Regions from separate parts of the Desulfitobacterium sp. LBE genome, predicted to be linked through region 1. Evidence: riboswitches for the same ligand, from Rfam matches in the RefSeq annotation. Region 1 holds a riboswitch; each other region holds the start of a gene.
What was found. Region 1 has a riboswitch for molybdenum cofactor ahead of DESLBE_RS08375 (fibronectin type III domain-containing protein). Riboswitches for the same ligand answer to the same signal wherever they lie in the genome.
Positions count from the first base shown of each region.

Region 2: another riboswitch for molybdenum cofactor. It lies ahead of DESLBE_RS02925 (molybdopterin-binding protein); the one in region 1 lies ahead of DESLBE_RS08375 (fibronectin type III domain-containing protein).
Region 3: another riboswitch for molybdenum cofactor. It lies ahead of DESLBE_RS07705 (Crp/Fnr family transcriptional regulator); the one in region 1 lies ahead of DESLBE_RS08375 (fibronectin type III domain-containing protein).
Region 4: another riboswitch for molybdenum cofactor. It lies ahead of DESLBE_RS21600 ((Fe-S)-binding protein); the one in region 1 lies ahead of DESLBE_RS08375 (fibronectin type III domain-containing protein).

Region 1 covers NZ_VLKD01000001.1:1,761,195-1,765,291, forward strand. The annotation lists gene DESLBE_RS08370 (cell wall-binding repeat-containing protein) at 1-188, opposite strand, end outside; gene DESLBE_RS08375 (fibronectin type III domain-containing protein) at 339-1,622, opposite strand; molybdenum cofactor riboswitch at 1,738-1,867, opposite strand; gene DESLBE_RS08380 (helix-turn-helix domain-containing protein) at 2,240-3,355, shown strand; gene DESLBE_RS08390 (Hsp20/alpha crystallin family protein) at 3,995-4,097, shown strand, end outside.
Region 2 covers NZ_VLKD01000001.1:614,910-619,006, forward strand. The annotation lists gene DESLBE_RS02910 (DMT family transporter) at 1-222, shown strand, start outside; gene DESLBE_RS02915 (4Fe-4S dicluster domain-containing protein) at 367-963, shown strand; gene DESLBE_RS02920 (Crp/Fnr family transcriptional regulator) at 968-1,672, opposite strand; molybdenum cofactor riboswitch at 1,809-1,961, shown strand; gene DESLBE_RS02925 (molybdopterin-binding protein) at 1,954-2,976, shown strand; gene DESLBE_RS02930 (VWA domain-containing protein) at 3,218-4,097, opposite strand, start outside.
Region 3 covers NZ_VLKD01000001.1:1,616,071-1,620,167, reverse strand. The annotation lists gene DESLBE_RS07715 (MerR family transcriptional regulator) at 1-416, shown strand, start outside; gene DESLBE_RS07710 (GyrI-like domain-containing protein) at 418-1,059, shown strand; gene DESLBE_RS07705 (Crp/Fnr family transcriptional regulator) at 1,367-2,095, opposite strand; molybdenum cofactor riboswitch at 2,346-2,485, opposite strand; gene DESLBE_RS07700 (zinc ribbon domain-containing protein) at 3,185-3,412, shown strand; gene DESLBE_RS07695 (MFS transporter) at 3,441-4,097, shown strand, end outside.
Region 4 covers NZ_VLKD01000001.1:4,590,079-4,594,175, forward strand. The annotation lists gene DESLBE_RS21590 (class I SAM-dependent methyltransferase) at 1-658, shown strand, start outside; gene DESLBE_RS21595 (nucleoside-triphosphatase) at 659-1,177, shown strand; molybdenum cofactor riboswitch at 1,256-1,388, shown strand; gene DESLBE_RS21600 ((Fe-S)-binding protein) at 1,469-1,918, shown strand; gene DESLBE_RS21605 (DUF2325 domain-containing protein) at 1,920-2,225, shown strand; gene glyQ (glycine--tRNA ligase subunit alpha) at 2,621-3,511, shown strand; gene glyS (glycine--tRNA ligase subunit beta) at 3,513-4,097, shown strand, end outside.

The sequences.
Region 1 (4,097 bases):
CCCGCTACAGTAGCGATTTCTCCCACGCCAATTCCAGGGAAACTCAATAAAGGAGCCGGCTGCGCAGCTGCCGCATACACCCTTGCCGAAGGAAATGTGCCCCAAAGGCTGAATACCATAATCAATAAAGTAAACCAGGCAACAGCTTTCCGCTTATAGACTTTTGCTGGAGACCACTTTGAATTCATCTCTTTTATCCCCTTATTTCTAAATATCAATCATCATCCACTTTGTTTATAGCTACTCTGGCCTGTCCTAATCTGCTTAAAAGGAAAGTTTCCCCGAAGTTAACCGAGGAAACTTTCCAGTTTTTTGGCCACCTTACGGAGAGAAATTAGTTATTTGGCCGCTCCTGATCCGGCCCAGGAGAATCCTACTGAACCCGCAGCATTGACCGGCACAACACGCACATAATAGGTTCTGTTGGAAACAAGGCCGGTTAAAGTTGTCGAATCACCGATAACACCGCTATCTGCTAAGCTGTACACTGCCGTCAGCGGGTCAGCATAAACTGTTGAATCGGCAATATACACATCAAAAGTATCGGTATACGGAGTAATGTTGCTATAATCCCAGGCAACATCCAGTTCCCCAGAAGATGTACCTGCCACAGCTGTCGGGATATTATCCAGCCACCCTGGCAGATCATCGCTCACTGTAGTAAAAGAAAGCGATCCTGGGGTACTGAAGGTATTGCTGCTCACATCGGTAAAGCTGGGCAACGTCAGGCTGTAGCTGTGGCTGGCATCATCGGCCCGGTTATAGACAGGATTGGTGTTGCCGTTCACCGTCTCAGGAAAGAAAAACGTAGTTTGGGCTGCATTGGCATGAGGGGTATAACATTCCGCATTGGCGGTTGCCGACCCGTTAATCGTTGGATCCTGGACCACGGCAGGACTGCCCATAAGATCCGTCCGGACATAGTTGCTGCTCAGGTCAGACAGGAATGTTGAAAGAGACGAAGAGTCGATGGGCCTGTCAAAAACAACCCCCAGATTGGACTCGTAGCTCCAGTCCGTCCCGGCAGCCGGACCGCCGAAGAAGGTCACGACGGGAGCCACATTGCTGTAACCTCCAAGTGAGTCAGGTGTTCTGAAAGTGAAGGTAAAGTCCGCCCTGTCGGTATAGTTGCCCAGGGTTTTTCCGGGGCCGCTTCCTGAGCCGCCACCGCCGGCACCTTGGGCATCAGCCAAAGTGGCGGCATTGATGACCACATCATACAAGGTATCGTCTGCCAAAGCGGAAGCGAAGCTCAGGGTAACCGTGCTGCCATTGGTCAGGCCCGAATCGGTCACACCGCTTACATTACTGCCCACCTGTAAATTGGTGTAAGTGAAAGAAGCCGGCGTATAAGGAGAGTTGTGCAACTTAACCTGAAACTGTCCCCCTGTCACCTGGCTGGATGCTAAGGATTTATTGAAATAGAGATTCAAGGTTGCCGTACCGCCGGTTTTAGTATATTCATACCCATTAAAATCCAGGGACTTATTGCCCGTACCGGAGCCTGTGCCGTTGTAATTCAGCGCGAAGGCTGAGGGAACAAAGGAAGCGATCATCAAAACCGCCACCATGAGGACGGAAAAAATCTGCGTTCTTTTACGGCTTAAGAATTCTTTCATCATAATTTACCCTCCTTTAAAATCAGAGCAGGAGCACTCCACCGGGTCCTACTGATAGGCTTATCCCCGTCATTATCAAACACCAATCTTACTCTTCTTCCTGCTTCACCTTGATTGCAAAGCACTTTTCTTCCCTCCTTTTCAAACGTGAAGGCCTATCCGTTTCCAGACACACCCTGAGGACTTTCGTCCTGGCCGGCAACCGTAGAATTCCCTTAGGTCTCACCAGCTTGGAGATATATTATATTGGTGCCTGAACCTTATGTATTAGGCATATATTATATATGCCTTTAGTCAAAATCATTATAACACAATATAACCAAATTGAAAGTACTTTTTATTAGCTTTCAAAATGGTTTATATTAGTTTATATAGATTCTTATCCCCTCTCTTTTCCTAAAACAATAGAAAAGGAGTTTTCTACTTGTCATGTTGGCATAAATACAATATGACTTTAGGCATTATTTGCTATAGCACCAGCTTTCAAAACAGCTGTTGTGCACTATTTCTATTACAAGTTCTGGTTCATTTTGATGGGAGCGATATTTCTTTTCAGGAGCTCAAGCCTTGATGATTGCTGCAATTCATGGCATAATATCCCATAGGAGGTGAGCCACCAAGTGGATTTTGGCAGTCACTTAAGACAACTGAGAGAGAATCATATGCTTTCAACCTCCAGGTTATCTAAGCTATCCGGTTTAAGCCAATCCTTTATCTTCAGGATCGAGTCTGGAGAAAAACAACCGACCCTGGAAACCCTGCGCAAGTTGGCCCAGGGGTTGGGCATCAGCCTGGGAGAGCTGCTCGGCGAGGAACTGCTGAGCGAGCCTCAATCACCGAAAATCAGCCGGATTATCGGTAATATACGGAAACTTCCCGTTGAGCAGGTGGACGCCCTTGATTTATTTTTGGCATCCCTTTCTTCCAGTTATGCCGTAGGGGAAAACCCGCTGACAGTACAGGCCATTAATCTCAAAAATTCTGCCGGGGATGGCTTTGAAATGGAGGTAGTCTTTTCTTCCAATGTCTCGGCTATTATGGAGCATAGAATCCCTGACGGCACAAACCGAAATATGGCAGGATTCCATCTCTATGACGGTGAGATGAAGGAGATTCCGATTGAAATTATTTCGGGAAGCAAGAAAATGCTGGGGCAAAGGGCGGAAAGAATCTTCGTGATCAAACCCAAAATCCGGCTTACGGACGGAAGATTTTATAAGCTAACCATATCTAAGCTGCTGCAGGCTAATAATTATAAGTACTTGAAAGAAAACCACACCATATTGTTTACGACACGGGAGATTGTCGATATCACTCCATATAATAAGAAGCTATGCAGCCCTTATCTTTCCTTGGCCCTGGAGAAAAGCAATATCAATTCCGGTGACGAAAATATCCCGGTTAATACCGAAATCAGACTGACTTTTTCCAATAATGTGATTACGAAAGCAGTGCGCGATAATAACCTGCATTGTTTTTCTTTGCGCAGCAGCAAAAACCAGCCTATAGAGATCGATGTCATCATGGCGGACCCTGATGATAATTCTGATAAGAAAAAGGAGATTGTGATCCGTCCCCAACAACACCTACTGGCAAATACTCTTTATATCCTGACCATTTCCGAAAACCTGCAGGGGGGCAATCAGAAGCTGCTGGGAAGGGATAAAGCGATTATCTTCACTACCGATGAGACCGGCGCCGCTACTGCCGGACAGGGCGGGGTAGGGATTGCCTAGACTTATCTACATCTACCCCAAGATAACACCATCAAAGCAGATTTTAAAAAGAGCCCCTCATCGCAGAATTAGACTACGATGAGAGGCTCTTTATTGTAATCCTCCAGCAGTGCATTTACGTTTAGAGCGTCACACAAAAACAAACATATCTGCCTACCCTCTCCCAACTTCCCTATGGTGTATTGCAAAAAAAGAGGGCTCTTTCCTTTTACTGAACAACACTTTCGCATGCCCTCAAATGGTGCGTCAATGCACCATTTGAACTCCCTTCCCCATTTCACCGATTCTTCTCGCTCCTGGCAAAGAAGAAGGTGCCATGATATGAATTCAACTTATCCATTTGAGCTCCTAAAAATGGTTGAAAGTTTTAAAAAAGCAGCGATTTTCTGTGATCGATAAAACTATTTCAGGCTAAAAGGGCAAGATAAAAAAATATAGTCAAAGAAGGTCAAAACCCCGCCTTGAACCTCCTGCAGAAAAGTTATATAAATAAATTGTAAAGGTCAGTTTTGGTCAGTCAACATAAGCGAACTCAAGGAGGTGGCGCTGTATGTTTTAGTTAAATTATAAGGCTTTGGAGCCTTGCTTACCCTTACCATTGCTTAAATTCAAGTAAAAGTACAGACGGAGGTGTTGTTTATGTTTGATTTAGTCCCCTTTGAAGGAAGAAATTCAGGTTTGCCAAGGAAATCCCGCAATCTCTTTGACATTGACAGCATTTTCGAAAACTTTTTTAATGATA
Region 2 (4,097 bases), 1.1 Mb from region 1:
TTTGTGACCTGGAACTCGGCGGTGAAACTATTGGGCGCAGTCAAAACCAGCGTCTATATTTATCTGGTTCCCGTCATAACCGTTATTACTGCCGTAATTGTGCTGCGTGAGGAAATTACCGGAGTTTCAGTATTGGGAATTGTACTGACATTAACAGGGTTATTGATTTCGGAGAGGAAAGGCAGGCATATCCCTCAGCAGACAGAAGCGAGTAAAGCTTAGCAACCCCAAATGACATTTTAAGCATAGTCAAATGGCTATGCTTTTTATTTGCCGCTGTGAACTTGAGAAGTGTGACCCAAAACACAACACCAGAGTCTGAGGATGGTACAATAAGTTCAAATGATGAGCAATGGAGGAGGCATAATGATCGATCATCCTGGCTTTGTCCTGGAGCACTGCCGGAGAAACTGCGGTAAATCTGCTCAGGACTGGTCTTTATTACACCAACAGTTAGAGCAGATGCTCAAGAATCTGGATTTATTATCCCATTTGAAGCAAAAGTTTCCGGTGATTCATTATCATCATTTACCGAAGATCAGCATAGCCGGTTGTCCTAACGCTTGTTCCCAGCCCCAAATCAAAGATATCGGTCTGACTGGTTTTCTTATGCCTAAGCTCACGGAGGCAAGGTGTACGGGCTGCCAGGCCTGCTGCCGTTCTTGTCAGGAAGGTGCCTTATCCTGGCAGGGAGAGCTGGAATTTGAGCCGACGAAGTGCATTGGCTGCGGGGATTGTGTCCGTTCCTGCCCCACAGGCAAAATCCTCCCTGGGGAATCGGGATGGACTCTTCATCTCGGCGGACGCCTGGGAAGGCATCCCCAATTGGCGCGATTGTCCAGGGAAAAGCTCCAGACTTCTGAACTTCCCCGGATCATTGGCCGCATCCTTGAAGACTATATAGACAATGGCCTGCCTCAGGAAAGGCTTACTCATTTTCTGGACCGCCGACCGCATCTGTAAGGTTTTACAAAGAGTTTTGGCGTTCGTGAATCCAGCTCCTCAGTTGCTCTAAATCGCTGATGGTGATTTGTTTTTTCTCCATTTTAAGTATTCCTAAATCCCGCAATTCGCTTAAGATGCGGCTCACGGATTCCCGCGCTAAGCTGCACATTCCCGCCAGCTCGGTAGCGGTCAGAGGAACAGTGATCAGAATTCCCTCAGGGGTCTCCTGGCCGTGGACATGAGCCAGGGCAAAGAGTTTGGCCCCCAGCCGGGAACGAGCATCCCCCAGAGCGATGTTTTTGATTTGCCGGTAGGCTCTGCGGAGATCCAAAGCCATGTTTTGATAAAAAGGCAGAAGGGTGGAAGGATTTTCCTTAAAATATTGGACCAGTGCTTTGCGATCCAAAACGAAAACATCGGAGGCTTCAGCAGTGAGGGCTGCATAAGGATAAGTTTTACTATCTAAAACAACTTCCGGAAAAAATGCGGGCGGCTGCAGAATCCGGAAAATTTTTTCGGTAAATTCACTCATAAGCAGGATTTGAATGCGGCCTTTGAGCAAAAAATAAACTGAGTTGCTTTCTTCTCCGAAAAAGAAAAGGAATTGCTTTGCTGCATAATGGCGAACCCGTCCATGAGCAGAACAAAACTCCCAAAATGAATCGGGCAGTTCCTGCCAGTTAGGATTGCTTTTAAATAGTTCAAACCCGGTGATATTACTAGCCATACTTCTCTTCCTCTCATAAACTATCATAGAAGTTTATTATGAAGAAAATTCTCTATTCCTTGGCAGAAACCCTTTAAAAGTAGAAAAAACTATTTTCTTGAGCAGTGAGACATTCCCTGATTGCTGCTTATGGTTTATAATAGGGAATGGCCGAGCCATATTTCCTACTGACTGAAGCAAGTCTGACGCTATCTACGGAATTTTGGCCGTTTCAGAAATATCTGAAACCAGGGTATGCTTAGAAATGAACATGCCTTCCGTAAAGAAAAGGAGGAACCCCTATGCAGAAGGTTAAAGTACAGGATGCGATTGGATCGGTGCTTATGCACGATCTGACACAAATTATTCCAGGAAAAACAAAAGACGCCCGCTTTAGAAAGGGTCATGTGATCAAAGAAGAGGATATTCCCACCCTGCTTAGTATGGGAAAAGAGCATATTTTTGTCTGGGATCAGACTCCGGGTCTTATTCACGAAGATGAAGCGGCGGAGCGCCTGGCCAAGGCTGTGGCCGGTCCGGGGCTTTCTTTCAGTGAAACGAAAGAGGGAAAGGTCAATCTGATTGCTGAAGAGGATGGTTTAATCTATGCTTCGGAAGAAGGGATCTACGCCCTTAATTCTTTGGAATATATTATTCTTGCCACCCTTCATAATCACCGCCCGGTGAAGAAAGGGCAGAAGATAGCCGGGACCAGAGTAGTTCCTTTGATGATTGATGAAAATGTCGTGATCGAAGCGGAAGGAATCGCCCGCCGCTTCGAGGAACCCATTCTGCAAATCCGCCCCCTGCAATCCAAAAAGGTTGGGGTGGTGACCACGGGAAGTGAAGTATACCATGGCCGTATCCAGGATAAATTCGGACCGGTTCTGCAAAGAAAAGTGGCTGAATGGGGTTCTGTCCTGCTGGGGCAAACCTTCGCCGACGATGATGTGGAGATGATTCAGGAACGCATCCGCGAGCATATCGAACAAGGCGCGGAAATGGTCCTGGTCACCGGCGGCATGTCCGTGGATCCCGATGATTTAACCCCTACAGCCATCAAAGGTCTGGGGGGAGAGTTGATCACTTATGGCACTCCTGTTCTTCCCGGAGCCATGCTGTTGCTGGCTTACCTGGATGATATCCCGATTCTGGGATTGCCCGGATGTGTCATGTACTCAAGAAAAACGGTCTTTGACCTGGTGGCCACCCGCATTCTGGCCGGTGAGCGGCTTACCCGCCTGGAAATTGCCAAATACGGTCATGGCGGCTTGTGCCTGGAGTGTCCGGAATGTACCTATCCTCACTGTCCCTTCGGCAAATAAGCGTTAAAGAAAACCCGGCTTCGCCGTGCCTTAAACGCATACTTACGAAGGAGGCGAAGTCGCTGGTTGCCCTTATACTTTCTGATAGTGCAAGGTAAGGGAGCCTCGCCCAACGGCTTTAGGTAATTTAAAGCAGTTGGCGAGGCTCCCTTTTTTTACAACCATTGCTCAGCCAAATTACCAACCTGTTGGCAATTTGGCTGAGCAATGGACCGTTGATAAAAGAGCTGGCGCCGCTTCTTCAGGAGAAGACTTTTTTAGAGATCTGCCATAGATCACTGAGGTTCCGGCAGGGAAAAACCCGGGTGCAATAGTTTCTGTACTCGTTCATAAGATTGTCCGGCAAAGTCCAATCCTTTTCAGCCAAGGGGTTCAGCCAGAAGACATGCTTAATCTTCCCTTGGATCTCCTGCAGATAGTCTGCTTGGGCCGGGCGGAAATTGTTGCGGCCATCTCCCATAATCAACAGGGTTCCCCGGGTGGAAAGTGAAGGCAGGACATCCCGGGCAAAGTCTTTAAATACCTTGCCATAATCGGTAAAGCCGGAAGAATGCTTACGGCCCCAGGAACGGATCTCGGCCATGGAGTCGCCGCTTGCCAGCCATTCTTCATGGGTGATATCCCAGATGCCATCGATGAAAAGGTAAAGCCGCACTTTACGAAAGCGGGATTTCATACGTTGGCATAAGTAGAGAAGGAATTGCGAAAAAGGAGCCACAGAGTTGGATACATCACATAAGACGATGAGCTCGGGATGCTTTAAGGCGGGAGTTTCATACTCGAAGCGAAAGACGGCTCCATTACCCCGCACCATTTCTTGGAGCAAAGAGGAGATGCGCAGCCTGCCCCGGGAAGCTTTCTTTTTCCGCAAGCCCCGATGAACGGCCAATTGGTTACCCATCTGCCGGAGGGCTTGCTGGACCATCCCTTCTTCAGCGGCGGTAAATGAATTGAGGGGCTTAAAGCGCCAATTTATTTCACGGAAGCTGTCCCAGCGATTCTGCTCGGATAAACGTTCCTGCCAAAGAACCTGGTGAATCCGGCGCTGCCAGAAGTCCTGATAAGCTTCGAATTTCTGCCACTGGTCTTCCGGGACTTCCCCCCGCTCTCTAGCCAGCTCC
Region 3 (4,097 bases), 150 kb from region 1:
TAACCGTTGCATCCATCCGTTATCAAGGGAGTTATCGCGATGTCGGCACCTATATCGGAACCCTTTATAAGGCGGTCAAAAACAATGGAGCCGGTGCCCCATTTAACCTGTACTACGACGCTGAATATAAGGAAGAGGCGGATATTGAAATCTGCCTGCCAACAAAAAAGCTGATTCAGAACCCCAGAGTAACCGCCAAAACCTTGGGGGCAGTTAAAGCTCTGTGCACAATTCATAAGGGTGGGTATGACTCCCTGAATTTAGCCTACAAAGCGTTGCTGGATTATGCTCACCGGAATCATTTAAAATGCCTGACCCCCTCCCGGGAGGTTTACCTTAAAGGGCCGGGCCTGATTTTCAGGGGCAATGAAAACAATTATCTGACGGAAATCATCATTCCGATTGAGGAGGCTTAAAATGGCCGGTGAAAAATTGGATTACAAAAAAGCCTATAAAGATCTCTATCTGCCCAAATCCAAGCCTATGCTGATTGAGGTGCCGCCCATGAATTTTATCATGGTAGACGGTCAAGGGGACCCCAATCCGGAAGGGGGAGAATACCAGCAGGCTGTGGAACTGCTTTATGCCATCACCTATACCATTAAAATGAGTAAATTGAGCGGCAGCCGGCCCGCCGGGTATATCGAATATGTGGTTCCCCCTTTAGAGGGACTATGGTGGTGTCGGGGCTCAGCTTTTGATCTGCAGGATCGTGAATCCTGGCTTTGGACGTCAATGATCCGGCAGCCGGAATTTGTTACTGAGGAGGTTTTTCAGTGGGCAGCGGCGGAATGCCAGCGAAAAAAACCCGGGCTTGATGTTGCCAAAGTCAGGTTTGAGAAATTCAGCGAAGGCTTATGTGTGCAGATGATGCATCTCGGGCCTTTTGCGGATGAGCCGGCCTCCCTTGAGAGAATGAAGGCTTTCATGGAGCAGAATGAACTGGTGGATATGACCGGTGCTGAACGCAAGCATCATGAAATCTATCTGTCCGACCCCCGCAAAACCTCCCCGGAAAAGTTGAAAACCGTGCTGAGACATCCTGTGGCAAAAGCTTGAGGCAGGTTCTCTTCCTTCAATACAATAACTTCTTGCTGCTAAGCCTGTTCCAAATACGAATGCGTATCCGGGGCGGGCTTTCTTCCATTAGTTCACCTCGAAATATGGCATACTATTAAGAATTCTTATTCTCTCATTGTATCCGACTGGTTAAAAAATAGAGCGCAAGGAACTCGAAAAGGGATTTTAAGGGATCTGCAAGGGAAAGCACAAGGGGGACGCTGTGAAATTTTCGCGGCGTCCCCCTTTATAAGTAAAATATTAGAAAATGTTGCCGGTGGCTTAATTATGTCATGGAGGGATTAGCTCACTGGACCAAAGGAAGGTAGGAAAGGGTGTTATGTTTACTTACATCAAAAGTGCTGAAGAAATCCAATTCATTGTTCAGCCATATCTTTCCGTATCCGAGTTCTATCAAGCCCTGGCTTTGCAATTTCTTCAGACCAAGGGTCACGGATGGCCGGTCGGCATTCACAATTTCAGCCAGATCCTCATGGGTGATATTCAAGGGGATCCTATTCCAACTTTTTCCCTGAACCGTATTAAGAACCATGAGGGCCCGCTGAACCCGGTCATAAACCTTATTCGTATTCATAATCCACTGCTGCCGCATAAAGGCATTGGAAATCAGGTCGTTTGCCAAAATAATCTTTTCTAACAGTGATTTATCATTGTTTAAATAAAGTTTAAGCCCTGCAAAGGGAATTTTGCATACTTTCATTTTTGTGAGCGTTTGAACATGATAAGAGACAAAAAAACTGCTTTTCGAAGGAACGATCGAGCCAAATGCATACTCTTTCCCTAAAAGAGCCAGGTTTAATTGTTCTTCCACACGGGTATCGTCATACATGATCCCCATATTCATTATCCCTATCCCGCTGATAATAATATAAGCATTCTGATCTTTTGCTTCTTCGTAGATAATCTGGCCTTTTTTGAAGGTTTCGGTTTTTTGCGGATACGTATTCTGTAAACCTGGATTCTGACAGTAAGACGAAAATAAACAGGAATGATTAATCGAACATTGATTATTCATTGATATTCTCCCTCCATGTTTAAAAATCATCAAAAGTCTTAGCTGGACAGATTGATTTTATTTAAACTGCAAGACAGATACGTATATTTGTATGATAAAAGCCGATATGCTTGGAGCAAGACAATCCGTTGGTTTTAAGAGAAATAATTATGCTTTGCGGTTCAATATAAAAGTTTATGCATATAAAACTCCCCCTTTTCAGCAATCAAAAAAGAAGACAGACCAATAATTAGGCTAAGCATTTTCGCCAACCTTTGCCAGTCAGTCTCCTTTCCAATGCGGGAGGTATAAAAGTTTCCTTTTATGCCCTGTGGGTTTGAAACCCAGGTTAATAATCCGTAGATTTCGGTGATTCCGGTAGGATTATTAACTTCAGAGATTTTTTTACACGCGATATTTGTTTTTAATATCTTTATTGTACCATACCTCACGGGCAGTCCAAGAAATTATTTTTCAGAATCGTCATTCTCCTTTGATTTTTATTGAGATCTATCATTAATTATAAAGCAGCTGACAAATCAATTCTGTTGGAATTAAAACAATTGGTAATCAATCTTCTTAAAAGATTAACCTGAACGGGCTCTCCGGAGCCTGTATTTTTATGTATCCCCCTTATTCATGATCAGGGATAGGTATGATCGGAAGCAAGCCGGTATCAGTCCCGGAATCGTGGCAAAATGCAATCTCATTACCTTTTGGAAATATTGGCAATTGTACGAACTACAACTGAATTGATGGAGAAAGCTTGCTAATATTTTAGTTAAGACAGGTCGGTCTTTCATAAGGTGGTTTCTTAAGAAGGGAGGGATGGGGAAGATAAAAAGTCCTGATCATCTGACATCCGGATTTTGAAACTGGATCTTGAAGGAAGAGATCTCGGGATGAATGCAAAAAAGCACCGGCTTTGGTCTGGGACACGATGGTTGTTCAAGAATTGAAACCCCTTCATATGCTGGCATGTTAAGGTTATCACAAGTAATGCTATTCATGGGATTTGGCAGTGCCCCCGGCAAATGACCGAAAGGGTGAATCGCCAAAAGCCAACAACAATGAAGAATCTGCGATTCATGAAAAGAGGTGTATTTGCTTATGTGTTTTCGCCCCCCTAATGTTTCCAAACCGACGCGATGCGCCTGCGGCACACTGAATCCGCCGAATGCCCCAAAATGCCGCAAGTGCGGCACCCCGCTCGCGGCTGAGATCGAGACCTTTATCTGTCCGCGCTGCGGCACTCAGACCCCGGTGACGGAAACGGCCTGCAAAAATTGCGGCCTGACTGCGGAGGAAGCCGCGGCCTACATGAACCCGGACGAGTGATCCAACTTACCTGAAAAGGGGGATAAAAATGATCAATCCTTTTCAAGCGGCGCCCAACTCGAAAAAAATCATGACTTTAGCCGGTATTTATATCGCTCTCCTGGGCCAGATTTTTGTCTCCGCCGGCCTCTCTGTGATCTTGCCGGCAGCGGCAAAGGACATCGGCGGTGAAACGCTCTATCCGCTCGCCTCGACCATCAGCGGTCTGATCAGCATTGCAGCCATGCCGCTCTTTGGTTACTATGGCGCCAAGAATCCGGCCATCAAGCGTATCCTGGTTGCCTTCGGCGTCTTTGTCGGCGCCTTGGTGTCATTCGGTCGCGCTATAGCGCCGAACATGGAATTCATCGTTATTGTCAGTATCTTCTGGGGTCTGGTCAGCGCCGGCATCTATGTTCTCGGTTTCTCGCTGATCCGTGACATGTACGAGACGGAGAAAGCGGGCTTATATCTCGGCTTGACGGGCACGATGATGAGCGTGTCCATGCTCATCGGTCCGACGCTGACCGGTATTCTGATCCAGACCCTCAGTTGGCGCGCCGCCTGCCATGTGGTTTGGCCGATACTGACCCTGGCCGCCGTCCTTATTTTCTTCGGGGTTAACGTCACCAAGGAGGAAGCGGCGCCTTTGGCCGTACCCTCTATGAAAAAGGTTGACCTGGTCGGCGCCTTCGGTTTCGTTCTC
Region 4 (4,097 bases), 2.8 Mb from region 1:
GGACGCAGAAAGGTATACCGGTTTTTTCAAGAATATTGCTGAGTTGGTAGGGCCTAAAGTGGCGGAGCACTCTTCTTTATGTGATATTGGCTGCGGCATAGGACTGGTGGATTTAGAGCTGAGCAAAACCATTGACAGTATTACCTGCATAGATAAGAATCCCTATGCCATTGAGATACTTAAACAAAGAATTCAGGCCGAAAATATCAGGAACATCACTCCTTTGCTGATGGATTGCAATGCCATCGAGGCGGGGTGGGATGTTATCTTGATCAGCTTCTTCGGCAGCCGTGAGTTGGAACAATTTTTGCCCCGCTGTAAAAAACTCATCGCTGTGGTGGGCAGAAAGAGCCAGACAGAGCTCTATCCGGAAAAGTATCGGAAATTCCAGAAAAACACCTCTGAAGAGGTAGAGGGAAATTTGAACAGCAAGGGAATAGCTTATTCCCTAACCGAAACGGCTTTTGAATTTGGCCAGCCCTTTCGGTCGGAGGAAGATGCCCGGGCTTTTATCAGGACCCAATCCCATGATATCAACCCCGGAGATTTGGCAGGTTTTCTATCGGAACGTCTTGTGGAAACAGGCAAAGCAGATTTTCCCCTCTATCTGCCGCGCCAAAAGGCTGTAGGAATATTTGAAATCGAAGGGAGGCTGTAAATGCACATCTTTTTGACCGGGGAGATCCAAGTGGGCAAAAGTACCATCGTCGATAAAGCACTGGCTCTTTGCCAGGTAACCTACGCAGGATTCAGAACCTACTTTGGCCCGGACAGAGGTTCTCCCAACCGGCGGCTTTATCTGGCTGCAGCCTCGGGAGAGAAGGTCTATCAGGAAGAAAACAGTGTGGTTCATTTTTGTGAAAATAGTCCCCCCCAAGTCTTTACAGAGCGGTTTGATGGGTATGGGGCAGAACTCGTTCGCTGTGGCGGAAACCAGGCTCAACTTATCGTGATGGATGAATGCGGCAGCCTGGAACGGGAGGCTCTTGTCTTTCAGCAGGAGATCTTAGCAGCCATAGAAGGTCCGGTTCCGATTCTTGGCGTGATCAAGCAGGCCAGCAACGGCTGGACGGATCGGATAAGATGTCATCCCAAGGTAAAGCTGGTTTCCGTGTGCCGGGAAAACCGGGATGCGCTCCCTCACATCATCGCCTTGTATTTGCAGCAGTGTTTATAATGATTAAAATCAATCTGATCAAAACCTATTGAAACATAACTAAACCCAATATATAATAAGAATAGTGATTGAGAAAAACTTCATAATGATCTCCGAGCCGGAGCAACCTAAAGAGTCATCCATGGTTGGTCGGCCAGGGCTGTACGCCCTCGGGGTATATCCAGAAATGGCTATGCCTTCACGTTTGAAAAGGAGGTGGATTCCCAATATGTTGGGTTTAATAGAGGTTCCACTTTCGTTAAAGTGGAACCTTTTAACGTTTAAAGATCGGTTGGACTGGAGCCCGCCAACATGGAGAAAGAAGGTTGGTCAACAATGGGATTGAATTGTATGAAAATGATGGGGATACCGACTTTTGCGGAAAGACCCGATGCCGAATATTTGTTTTTTCCCGGATGTAATCCCTTTGCTGACAGGTCAAAAGGGGAATGGAATATGGTCTGTATGCAGTTGCTTAGGGATAGAAAAATTGATTTTGCCGTTCTGGGTAAAGATCAGTGGTGTTGTGGGGATAAAGCCTGCCAATTGGGCTATGGAGAGCTTTCGGGTTTAATAAGCCAAAGAAATATCACTGCTTGGCAGGAGTTGAAAATAAAGAAGATCGTAACAAGTTGTCCCCGCTGTTTTTATAACTTCCAGCATAAATATCGCCGGTATGGCGGAAACTTCGAAGTTATCCTGCTTTCTAGGCCTTGTGATGAGAAACTGAGTATCCAGACTTTACAGGAAGGGGTTTGGTAAAATGAAGTTAGCGATTATAGGCGGATATAATTTTGAGCGGCACAGCAAATCCATGGGCAAGCTGAAAAATATCGAACTGCGCTTCCACGACGGCGTGCCAAAAAAAAACAACAAAAAGGTATTGGAAAACCTCATCAAGGACACAGATTGTGTGATTATCGTGCAAATGGTCTGTTCCCATTCCAGCATGTGGGATGCCAAAGATGTGGCCAGAAAATATAATAAGAAGATCTACTACTCCCAGGCGAAGGGACTTGCTTCAGTTTTGAGTATGATTGAAAAAGAGCATGGGATTAGGACGGCTTAGTTTGACAAAAGAATCAAATCATACTATAATTATTTCCAAATTGAATCTTATGGTGTGATGATGAGAGGAAGATTCGGGTATCCCTTAAGAGAGTTTGGCAGGGTGGAAACCAGACGGGTAAGCGGATCAGGGCACTTGGAGCACGTTTTAAAGAAGGAGGATTTCCTTGAGAGCTGCCTTTTCAGGAGTTTGGGAACCAGGCGGCTTATATGGAGATCAAGCAGGGTGGAACCGCGGGAAGGATACTCTCGTCCCTGTAGCGAAAGCTACGGGACGGGAGTTTTTTGCATTACAGGAAGCACAAAGACAACCAGGCAGCCGCCTTTGCCAGCCAAGTTTTCTTTAATGTCCCGGTAGCTCAAGAGATTAGGTAGTAAAAAATAGGGAGGTTAACCATGAAATTTCAGGACATGATCCTTTCCCTGAATCAATTTTGGGGAGAACAAGGGTGCATCATTGCTCAGCCTTATGATATGGAAAAAGGCGCCGGAACCTTTAATCCCAACACCTTCTTGCGTGCCCTGGGGCCTGAACCGTGGAAAGTGGCTTATATTGAGCCTTCCCGCCGTCCTACGGATGGACGCTATGGAGAAAACCCCAATCGTTTACAGCATTATTTTCAATACCAGGTTATTATTAAGCCTTCGCCGGATAATATTCAGGAGCTCTATCTGCAAAGCCTGGAACGTTTGGGAGTTAACCCCAAAGAACATGATATTCGCTTTGTGGAAGACAACTGGGAGTCGCCGACCCTGGGGGCCTGGGGGTTAGGTTGGGAAGTTTGGCTGGATGGCATGGAAGTCACTCAGTTCACCTACTTCCAACAATGCGGGGGGATTGACTGCAAACCGGTCTGTGCCGAGATCACCTACGGTCTCGAGCGTTTGGCCATGTATATTCAAAATAAAGAGAGTGTCTATGATATTGAGTATGTAGGAGATATCACTTACGGCGATATCTACCTCCAAAACGAGATTGATTATTCTCATTACAATTTTGAAGCCGCCGATGTGGAAGCCCTGCAAACCTGGTTTGAAATGTATGAGAAGGAAGCCATTCGAATCGTGGAGAAAGGATTGGTCCTTCCTGCTTATGATTATGTCCTGAAATGCTCCCATACCTTCAACCTTCTCGATGCCCGCGGAGCCATCAGTGTGACTGAGCGGACGGGCTATATCGCCCGGGTCCGCAATTTGGCCCGTCTCTGTGCTCAGGCCTATGTGGAGCAGCGGGAACGCTTAGGCTACCCCTTACTCAAAGAACAGTCCGGAAAGGAGGCCGAATAAGATGGCTAAGGATTTTCTCTTAGAGATCGGCACAGAAGAGATCCCGGCGAAATTTGCCCCGGGAGTGCTGAACCAACTTCGTGAGCAAGCCCAGAAATACTGCCAGGAGCTGCGTCTGGATTATCAAGACCTGAAAGTTTACACTACACCCCGGCGTTTTGCCGTGCTTATTCAAGGCCTGGCCGAAAAACAAACGGATTTTACAGCAGAGGTCAAAGGGCCTGCCGTCAAAGCGGCCTATGATGCGGAGGGAAACCCTACTAAGGCTGCTCAAGGCTTTGCCCGGGGGCAAGGGGTGGAGCCCAAGGATCTTTTCGTTCAGGAATTAAACGGTGTGTCCTATGTCTATGCCCGGAAATTTGAGCTGGGCCAGCCTACCTTGCAATTATTGCCCAAGCTTTGCACCGATTTGATCACCGGACTGCATTTTCCCAAGCCGATGCGCTGGGCCGACCTGGAGTTCCGCTTTGCCCGCCCCATTCGCTGGATCGTTGCCTTATTCGGCAGTGAGGTCATCCCCTTTGAGTTTGTGGGGCTGGCATCGGGAAAAGCCTCCCGGGGGCATCGTACCTTAGGCGGACCTGTA